3 regions of the Ornithinibacillus jepli genome follow, and region 3 is predicted to be linked to each of the others. Evidence: riboswitches for the same ligand, from Rfam matches in the RefSeq annotation. Region 3 holds a riboswitch; each other region holds the start of a gene.

Region 1 (3,288 bases), 200 kb from region 3:
GAATAAAATGTAATGAGTTAAATAAGAGGAGGGGAACATATGCTAGGTGCTATCACGAATTTTTTCGATCGAATGGTTCGAAGGTATTTACCTGATGCGTTTTTATTTGCAATTATCCTAACGTTCGTTGTGTTTATACTTGGTTTGATATTTACAGGTAGCTCACCAGTTAAAATGGTAGAGTACTGGGGCGGTGGCTTCTGGGGATTATTACAGTTCGCCATGCAAATGTCTCTCATAGTCGTGACAGGATATATCCTTGCTAATAGTCCGATAGTAAAAAAGTTTTTAGGAAAGATTAGTAAATTAGCTAATTCTCCTGGACAAGCAGTATTACTTGTAACACTTGTAGCATCCATTGCCTGTTTAATCAACTATGGGTTCGGTCTAGTAGTAGGGGCATTACTAGCGATTCACGTCGCAAAACGTGTACCTTCAGCAGATTATCGCCTACTAATGGCAAGTGCATATAGTGGCTTTTTACTTTGGCATGGAGGACTGTCAGGTTCAATTCCACTAGAGATTGCAGGAGATAAAAATATAGTAATAGAAAAAGTTGGTATAGTACCGGTTACGGAAACTTTATTTGGTGCTCCAAATATTTTTATTGTCGTTTCCTTATTATTATCGCTCCCATTGCTAAATAGAATATTGATGAAGTCAGCTAAAAAGGTAGGACAAATTGATCCTGAATTATTAGCATTACAGGCTAAAGCAATGGAAATTGATGAAGAAGTGCTAGAAACAAAAGAAGCAACAACTCCAGCAGAACGTTTGGAAAATAGTAGAATCATATCACTATTAATTAGTTTACTAGGATTAGCATTTGTTATTTATCATTTTGTGGAAAATGGATTTGATTTAAATTTAAATATAGTAAACTTTATATTCTTATTTTTAGGGATTTTATTCCATGGAACACCGCGTAATTTCTTGAATAGTGTGTCTGGTGCTGTGAAAAATGCGGGAGGGATTATTATTCAATTCCCGTTCTATGCAGGGATTATGGGTATGATGTCTAGTTCTGGATTGTCTGAACAATTATCCTTGTTCTTCGTTGATATTTCAAATGAATATACATTACCATGGTTAAGCTTCATCAGTGCTGGTATTTTGAATTTCTTCATCCCATCTGGTGGTGGACAGTGGGCAATCCAAGGTCCGATTATGATGGAAGCCGCTACACAACTTGGAGCAGATACTGCCAAAACAGCTATGGCTGTTGCTTGGGGGGACGCATGGACAAACATGATCCAACCTTTCTGGGCATTGCCATTACTAGCTATAGCTGGGCTAAAAGTCCGTGACATTATGGGCTTCTGCGTCATGGTACTATTATGGAGCTTTATTCCAATTTCAATAGGACTGTTATTCTTCTAGCGGGAATATCTAAGTATAAATAAAAAACAAATCTACTAGATAGGTTTGTTTTTTTATTTTATATAAAAAAGTTTTACTCAATAGTAAATAGGGTATATAGAACTAGAATTTTATGTTAAATTTATAATTTTACGAAACATTAAATATTTATTTTGTCAAATTATTGAATTATTATTGAATTGGTGTAAAATAGGTAATAAGTAATAGTAACTGAATAACAAGAATGTTGAAAAAGGCAAACTATTCGAAAGGATAGGACGCAAAGCTTAGGGTCTAATGTTGAAAAAACGATGATCGCCTGGCTACCAAAAACGGTTTTTTGGCTATTCACATATATGAATAGCTTTTTATTATGGTGGAAAATAATAAGGTAAAGTATACATACTCCCAAGGTTTACTAACTAATCTATGGTAACGATCCGTATATAAATGAGAATGATTTTTAAGTGGAGTGAAGGTAATGGAAATCATTAATAATAGATATAGGCTAAAAGAACTATTGAAACAAGAAAGGCATGTCATGGTTTACTCTGCATATGATATGCGTAACGAAAATAGAATTATTCTATTAAACTTACTAAATACTGAATATTTGCCGAAGTCTATTATTGACTTCTTTATTAATCGTTTTCTTGAAATTAAAAGTTTAACTAGTAAAGCAATTATTAAAAATTATAGTTTTAATACTGTTTCCTATATCGATAATAAACTACAAGCAGACCCACAGTACTTTTTTACTTCAGATTATATCGTCGGTACCAAAGATCTGTTCCATGTGACATATGAAATGAACTTTAAAGAAATAATAGAATGCTTTATTAAAATAAGCACGGCTGTTTATTATCTTCATTCTAAAGGTTTTATTTATAGTTCACTTAATCGTCATTCTATTCAACTGAAGGTAGAAGATGGAGATTATCAAGTATTACTTAAAGATATTGCTACTGTTCAGATGGAAAGATTAACCCATAGAGAGCAACTTGAAGACTCTGCCTACATCTATCCAAAAGTATTAGCGGGTATGCCGGAAGATGAAGAGTCGGATATCTATTCTTTAGGTGTAATCTTATTAGCTATGCTGACAAAAAAACCATCTTTAAACGATCCTAGAAAGGAATTAGCCTTACTTAAGGAAACAACAGACCCAAATATAACAAAAATAATTCCTGTTCTTGAAAACCTATTAAATACAGATAATGAGTATAGCTATCAGAATTTGTATGAATTAATCGTGGACCTTAACAACGCACTAGAAACAAACTATTCCATTATTAATAAGGAAGAATTTGATGGGTTAAATCTATATACAAAGCTTGTTGGTAGAGATGAGCATATTGAGGAAATAGTGAAAGCCTATGACAAAATGATTTCCTACCAACCAGGTAAGCGAATCTTTTTTGTACAAGGTGCTAGTGGTGTAGGTAAAACACGTTTTCTTCAAGAAATAAATTTTTTATTAGATTTGAGTAAAGCTAGTGTCTATTCTAGTTTTAGCCTAAATAACGCTTCCGCGGATAGTAAAGAAATGTGGATAGATATTTTACGAAAATTAATAATGGAAACAGATAATAGTATCGTTGAAAAATATAAAACGGAATTAATGAAGTATTTTCCTGAATTAATGGATAAAAATTATGCTAGCTCGCTTAATTATACGAATGAGCAAAATATGAAATATCGCCTTTTAAATAGAATTGCTGGGTTTGTAAATGAAAGTATACAAAATCATCCTGCAGTCATGATTATTGATAATATACATCTTGCTGATGATTTTACGATTGATACGTTTAATTATTTATGTACAGAAGTGTTAGAGAACACAAATTTAACGTTGATTTTCTCCTGCACAGACAGCGAGATTTCACCTAATTCTGTTGGATCTGAGTTTATTTATAACATGAAAAGACG
Region 2 (3,288 bases), on a different contig from region 3:
GCTTAACAGCAATACTTGACACCTATTTTTTGGTTTGAACTATATAATTTTGACGATAGAATTCGGATTTATTAGTAACAATTTCCTGAACAAGTATTGTACTCAAACCTCTAATAAAAGTGTTACGATAGAATTTAGTATTAAAATTTTGGAGGAAACATCATGCAACAACAAGGATACTTTTACAACTTTTTAGAACCGGTTTCTCAAGATTTAGCATTTGTAGCAAAACAGTTAGAGAATAGTATTTTTACAAGTCCAAGAGTTGTCCTAACCCACTCAAGGATTTTTATTGAACATATTTTACAGAAAGTAATGGAGATGGAAAAGCTTCCTACCATTCGTAAGGGGATGCTTATGGATCAAATTAATATACTCGATGAGAAAGGTTATCTTACTGAGGAAATTCGAGATTCTCTTCATTATGTGAGAATGCAAGGGAATCAGGCTGCACATGATCCGAGGAAATTTCGTTATTCTGAAGCTTTATTATGCTGGGAAGCAATTTACATCATTGTAAAATGGTATGTGGAAGTCTATGCTTCTCATAATATCGAAGTTCCGGAATATCAGGACCCGTCTCCACGGAATCAACAAACGTTTGACATACAAGAGCTTGTATTTAAATTAGATGCGTTAGAAGCACGATTATCCGCTGCTTTTACTAAACGTGAAGGGGAAGAGGTAGGGAGAAATACTATTGTAATAGATGAAAAAATTACTGATACTCTCCCTGGAAATACTTCAATTCGTATTATTTCTTATAAGAGTGACTCAATTGAAATTCCGTATTTCCTTCGTGATGCATTTCTACTTCCACAACGTTTTCCAAGGTCAGAAACGTTTTTAATTAGGCTTGGTGCTGAGCAGCATGGAAGAATTATGAGTGAGCTTCCGAGTAACTTAGAAGGACTTTCCAAACATGTGAAACGGTTCTCGGAGAAGAATGAAGGACAATTTTTTGAAGAGCTGAAAATATTTATTGAGGAAGAGAAGATTCGTAGACAGATAGCAACCGATCGTCCCGGAGACCTATTCTTCTTTTTCAAGACGGATTACATTGTTGTAACAGAGGAGTTATCCTTAATTCCTTTAACAGAAAGGCATTTTACTGGTATTCCAAATCTATTAAGACAAATGCAGGAGGACCAGATTGAAAGAGTCGGTCAATTGCCGATGGAATTACTTATATTAGCAAAATATGATCGTGTAGGTATAGGGACGGTTGAAAGGTTATTTGAGCAGTTGAAGGAAATGCAAGGGGTGTAGGAAGGGGATTAGCTCTCCTTCCCTATTCTTTGGAACGGTAAGGTATCAGAGGGAATAATTCTATATACCCCTAAAAAAGGAATTATATAACAAAAAAATAATTCTACTAATTTAGTATGTTATGTTGTATATTTATAGAATAAATGATGAACGAAGATATCATCCGTTCCTCATTTGAAAAAGGCAAATCTATTGAAAGATAGAGACGCAAAGTTACAGACCTAAAGTTCTAGAAACTATGGTGGCTGAACCGCTGAAGAATGGAGAATGATGACCAATATAAGTCTAATTCTATATTCTTCCAATATCTTACTATATTTGGAGGGATTTTTTATGTTTACATTTAGTAAAAACTTTAGAAACGTATTTGTTTCCAGTGTTGTTGCAACGACTTTTGCAATTACTTTAGGAGTTGGCCCGGCTTTAGCCGAGGAAGGAACGGAAACAGAAGTAGAGGATATTGTTTCACAAGAAGAAGATACGAGTACAACTGAAACCGAGGTGATGGATCCTAATGCTGAGGATGAAGTAATAGAAGAAGCTGTTAAGGAAGAAACGGAAACAGATGAAGCTTCAGAGGAAGAGAAAGAAACTCTAGATGAAGAAGAGTCTCCATCCCTAATTCCTGGTGATTTCTTCTACTTCTTTAAAACACTTCGTGAAAACGTTCAGCTTGCATTAACATTTGATGAAGTGAAAGAAGCGGAATTACTTGCACAATTTGCTGAAGAAAGAATAAAAGAAGCTCAAGTTTTAATTGAGGATGGTCAAACTGACTTAGCACAAGAAATTCTTCAAAAGGCAATTGAGCAACAAGAACAAGCATTAGCAACCTATGAAGAAGCTTCTGAAACAGAAGATGTTGAAGATGAAGTAGAGGAATCTACTAATGAAGAGGTTGTTGAAGATGAAACAGTTGATCCAATTCGTGCTGAATTAGAAGAGAAAATGGCATCCAATTTACTTGCTTTAACTGCAGTACTTGAAAAGATTGAGAATCCTCAAGCTAAAGAATCAATACAAAAGAATATCGTGAAAGCACAAGAAAAGCTAGAGAAGAAAATCAATAAAAAACTGGCAAAACTTCAAGAAAAAGAATTAAAGGCTGACAAGAAACTTGCTGAGATTGATGAGAAATTAGAAGCTGGTGAAATTGATGAAAATGAATACCAAGAAGAACTTGCTGAATTAAATAAAGAGTTAGCCGAAGAGCAAAAAGAGCTTCTGGAAGAAGTAAATGAAGAGGCAGAAGAGACTATAAAGGATGTAAGTGAAAAAGGGAAAGAAATAGAGGAAAAGCATCAAGAACTGTCTGATCGTGATAAGGATAAAGCAGAGCAGGCACGTGAAAAGGCAGAAGAAAAGAAACGTGAAGAATTGAAGAAACAAGAAGAGAAGACAAAGGAAGCTGAAAAAAAGAAATGTGAAGAATTGAAGAAGCAAGCAGAAAAAGAAAAAGAAGAAGCAAAAAAGGCTGAAGAAAAACAACGTCAAGAAGCTGAAAAACAGCGTGAAGAGGCAAAAAAACGCTCAGAAAAAGTAGATAAAGAAACGGAAGACAAGCAAGAAAAAGCAGAAAAAGAGCGTGAAGAAGAAAGTGATGAATAGATAGAATAATTGAACCATTAGGGGGAGTGGATTATAATCTACTCCTCTTTTTTTATATTGAGAGCAATTCATTACGAATTTGGTAGATCCGGTAGATCCAAGACACTAGAAATATTTTATCCATTCTATAAAAACGGTAAATAACTAGTAACAAATATTATGGTGCTTTTCTTTCCAGACATGATAAAGGATTGAATTGAATATATATCGTGTAAAGGAGGGGATTCTAATTGCTATAAAAATTTTATTTTTTGGTGATCCTGGTATTGATGATTCACTAGCGCTAATGTATAGCCTTATTGATCCAACTTTTGAAATTGTTGGGGTAGTGACCAGTTATGGAAATGTGACCAAAGACCAAGCAACTGCAAATGCTGCCTATCTATTACAATTAGCAGGGAAGCATAATGT
Region 3 (3,288 bases):
AGCTGCAGAGGTAAAAAAATATTGTAAAGAAATTAAGCGAAGCGTATTCCTTGCGTTAGAGGATATAGCAGAAACACATCATTTTGGCTAATCAAAATGATGTGTTTTTTTAGTATAAATCTAAGGTTAGCTGATTAGCTACATTTTTTGTATCTGGTAATATCCCCTTATAAACTTGTGGCATTGGTCTACCTAATGCGTAACCCTGCCCCATTTCAACACCAAGCTGTTGTAAATAACTTAATTCTGATATTTTCTCGATTCCTTCTGCTATTACTTTAGTATTCGATTTGGAAGCAAATTCTATAATAAGCTCCACTAAATTTTGCTTCTCATGATGTTCTTCAATATTTCTAATTAATGATTTATCTATTTTTATAAATTCAGGGTTCAGATATAGAAGTGTTTGTAAACTATTATAGCCCGTTCCCGCATCATCAAGTGCGATTCGTAATCCCTTTTCTCGATAATATTCGATAATTGGTATAAATTGTTCATGATTAATACCGGCATCTCTTTCGGTTAGCTCTAATACAATCTGATTAGGTGTAAGTTGATAGTTGTCTAATAAATTCAAAAGTATATCTCTTTGATAATAAACATCTCCCAATACTTGTGGTTGTATATTTAGAAAAACTAAGATGTCTTTTTGAGCTTTTAGCGATTTAATTTGATTCGTAAATCTACTAAGTGCTAGGTTACAGAGAAAGTGTTCAACCTGAAGCGCACAGCTGCTTTTTCCTACATATTCATAAAACTTATCAGTGGTAGGAAAAAGTGTTGAACTTTCTGGACGATTTAAAATTTCATAAGCAATAGTCGTCCCCTTATCTAAAGTCAAAATTGGCTGAAAGAAAGTCTTAACTTTTTCAGTGTTTAATAACGCCTGTACTTCTTCCCTTTTTTGAAACTCAAGATATAGCGTATTTTTGTTTTCAATTATGTAATCCAGGAATTTTTTCATTTGGTTATTTTTCATATTTCCACCTTTAAGTAGGTATTTAATGTCATCCTATTAATAAGTATAAATAAATAAGTTAGCACTTATATAAATCAAAAGTAAAAAAATTGTAAAAATTTGACGAAATATATTTAGTATACATAATAATTATGTTATGGAGGCTTAAAAAGGTAAGTCTCAATTTTTTTAGAGTCAAAAATTAAATTTTCCTAAACATCTATTCCTACCTGTACGATATAAACGGTAGGTCAAAAGTTACAACTTAATAACTTCTGTCAAAGGCAAACTTACTGAAAGGTAAGGACGCAAAGCTATGGGTCTAAGGTCTAAAGACTAAGATTGCCAGGTTGCCAAGAATAGAATCTATGAAAATTCTATTTGGCTATTCTTATAAAGAATAGTCTTTTTAATTACTAAATGGAGGTCTACAAATGGATAAATCATCATTAATAGGAATTATACTAGGAATTCTTGCCATTGGATTAGGAATGGTATTAAAAGGGGTTGGGTTAGGTGCGTTGATTAACCCTGCGGCTATACTTATTATCCTCGCTGGAACAGTAGCTTCCGTTATGATTGCGTTTCCGATGAGTACGCTTAAAAACATCCCATCTCTTTTAAAAATCCTTTTTACGGAGAAAAAAGAACAAAGTATAGAAGATTTAATAAATCAGTTTTCTGATATGGCAGATATTGCTAGAAAAGAAGGAATACTATCATTAGAAACGAGATTAGATCAAATTGACGATCCCTTCCTATCATCAGGTTTGCAACTAGCTGTAGATGGCCAGACACCTGAATTTATCCGAGATGTCATGATGGAAAAGATTGACGCAATGGAAAAGCGTCATCAGGAGGGTGCGGCAATTTTCTCACAAGCTGGTACATATGCGCCAACACTAGGGGTACTTGGAGCGGTAATCGGATTAATTGCAGCACTTGCTGATATGGAAGACATCACTGCATTAGGTAAAGCAATTTCTGCAGCCTTCGTCGCGACTCTACTCGGTATTTTCACTGGTTATGTGCTATGGCATCCATTTGCGAACAAGTTAAAAGCAAAATCGAAAAGAGAAGTGGAAATTAAGGAAATTATGATAGAAGGGATTGTATCAATTACGATAGGGGAGTCTTCAAAGGTCGTAAGAGATAAGCTAGGTTCTTATCTAACGACAAAGGAATTGCAACAAATCAATCAGGTGAAGAATTATGAAGAAGAATAGAAGGAAGAAGGAAGACCACCATATTGATGAATCTTGGCTACTCCCCTATGCCGATTTATTAACATTATTGGTTGCCTTGTTTATTGTTCTTTTTGCGATGAGTGAAATTGACGTGAAAAAATATGAAGAATTGGCCGCCATTTTCCGGAGTGAATTTTCAAGTGGGGACGATGGATTGATGGAAAATCCTGCTCCTACTCCTGAAATAGAACCCCAAGAGGTAGAAGAAGAGGGAGAGAAGCCGGAAGAGGAATCAGATGAAGGAAAAACGGAACACCAAAATTTACAAGAACTGCAAAGGAAGATTGACAGCTATATACAAGAGAATAATCTAACCGCATCATTAGAAACAAATCTATCAGGTGAAGGATTAATGATTTCCATAAAAAACGACGTCTCCTTCAATCCTGGAAGTGCGGAAGTAAATCCTGAGGGGATGGAGATTGCAACAGAAATTTCTAAGTTATTATATACCGATCCACCACACCAAATAGTCATTAGTGGTCATACAGACAATGTACCGATGAATAACGCAGTATTTGGTTCTAACTGGGAATTGAGTGTAATGCGTGCAGTTAATTTTATGACACTGATTTTAGAGAATGACCAGCTTGATCCAGCTAAATTCAGTGCAAAAGGGTTCGGAGAACATCAGCCAATTGTACCGAATGATAGTGCTGACAATAGGGCGAAAAATAGACGTGTTGAAGTGCTAATTTTGCCTAACTATGATATTACGGAACATGTAGATTAATTAATAAACATCAAGAGGTGGACTGAAATGAAACGATATTTCAATTTTAAGACGATACGAACAAAAATATTATTATTATTCTCAGCAGTATTAGCTATGACTGCTCTGTATGCGGGGTTTTCTATATACTCTATTAATAAAATGAATACACAAACGGAAGAAATATTAGACAAGCAATTAACGTTATTGATATTAGATGAAGATATTGCGTTTGATATGGCTAATCGAGCAGGATTAGTTAGAGCATATATGTTGTATGAGGATCATGAAGCTCGGAAAAAGTTTGAGGATGGGACAGAGTATAGTATTGCGCTTGAGAATCAATTATTGGAATTAAGTGATTCTGACCA

Evidence for each region. Region 3 has a riboswitch for cyclic di-GMP ahead of motA (flagellar motor stator protein MotA). Riboswitches for the same ligand answer to the same signal wherever they lie in the genome.
Region 1: linked by a shared signal. The riboswitch ahead of AB1K81_RS12340 (diguanylate cyclase) and the one ahead of motA (flagellar motor stator protein MotA) in region 3 are both predicted to bind cyclic di-GMP.
Region 2: linked by a shared signal. The riboswitch ahead of AB1K81_RS00285 (DUF5667 domain-containing protein) and the one ahead of motA (flagellar motor stator protein MotA) in region 3 are both predicted to bind cyclic di-GMP.

Annotation. Positions count from the first base shown of each region.
Region 1 is NZ_JBFEGG010000003.1:98,914-102,201, forward strand. Features, by position in the region: gene AB1K81_RS12335 (short-chain fatty acid transporter) at 40-1,380, shown strand; cyclic di-GMP riboswitch class I at 1,605-1,690, shown strand; gene AB1K81_RS12340 (diguanylate cyclase) at 1,841-3,288, shown strand, end outside.
Region 2 is NZ_JBFEGG010000001.1:57,030-60,317, forward strand. Features, by position in the region: gene AB1K81_RS00280 (DUF4145 domain-containing protein) at 163-1,269, shown strand; cyclic di-GMP riboswitch class I at 1,442-1,527, shown strand; gene AB1K81_RS00285 (DUF5667 domain-containing protein) at 1,603-2,877, shown strand; gene AB1K81_RS00290 (nucleoside hydrolase) at 3,074-3,288, shown strand, end outside.
Region 3 is NZ_JBFEGG010000003.1:299,052-302,339, forward strand. Features, by position in the region: gene AB1K81_RS13245 (GGDEF domain-containing protein) at 1-91, shown strand, start outside; gene AB1K81_RS13250 (EAL domain-containing protein) at 110-979, opposite strand; cyclic di-GMP riboswitch class I at 1,232-1,316, shown strand; gene motA (flagellar motor stator protein MotA) at 1,393-2,184, shown strand; gene motB (flagellar motor protein MotB) at 2,171-2,938, shown strand; gene AB1K81_RS13265 (methyl-accepting chemotaxis protein) at 2,966-3,288, shown strand, end outside.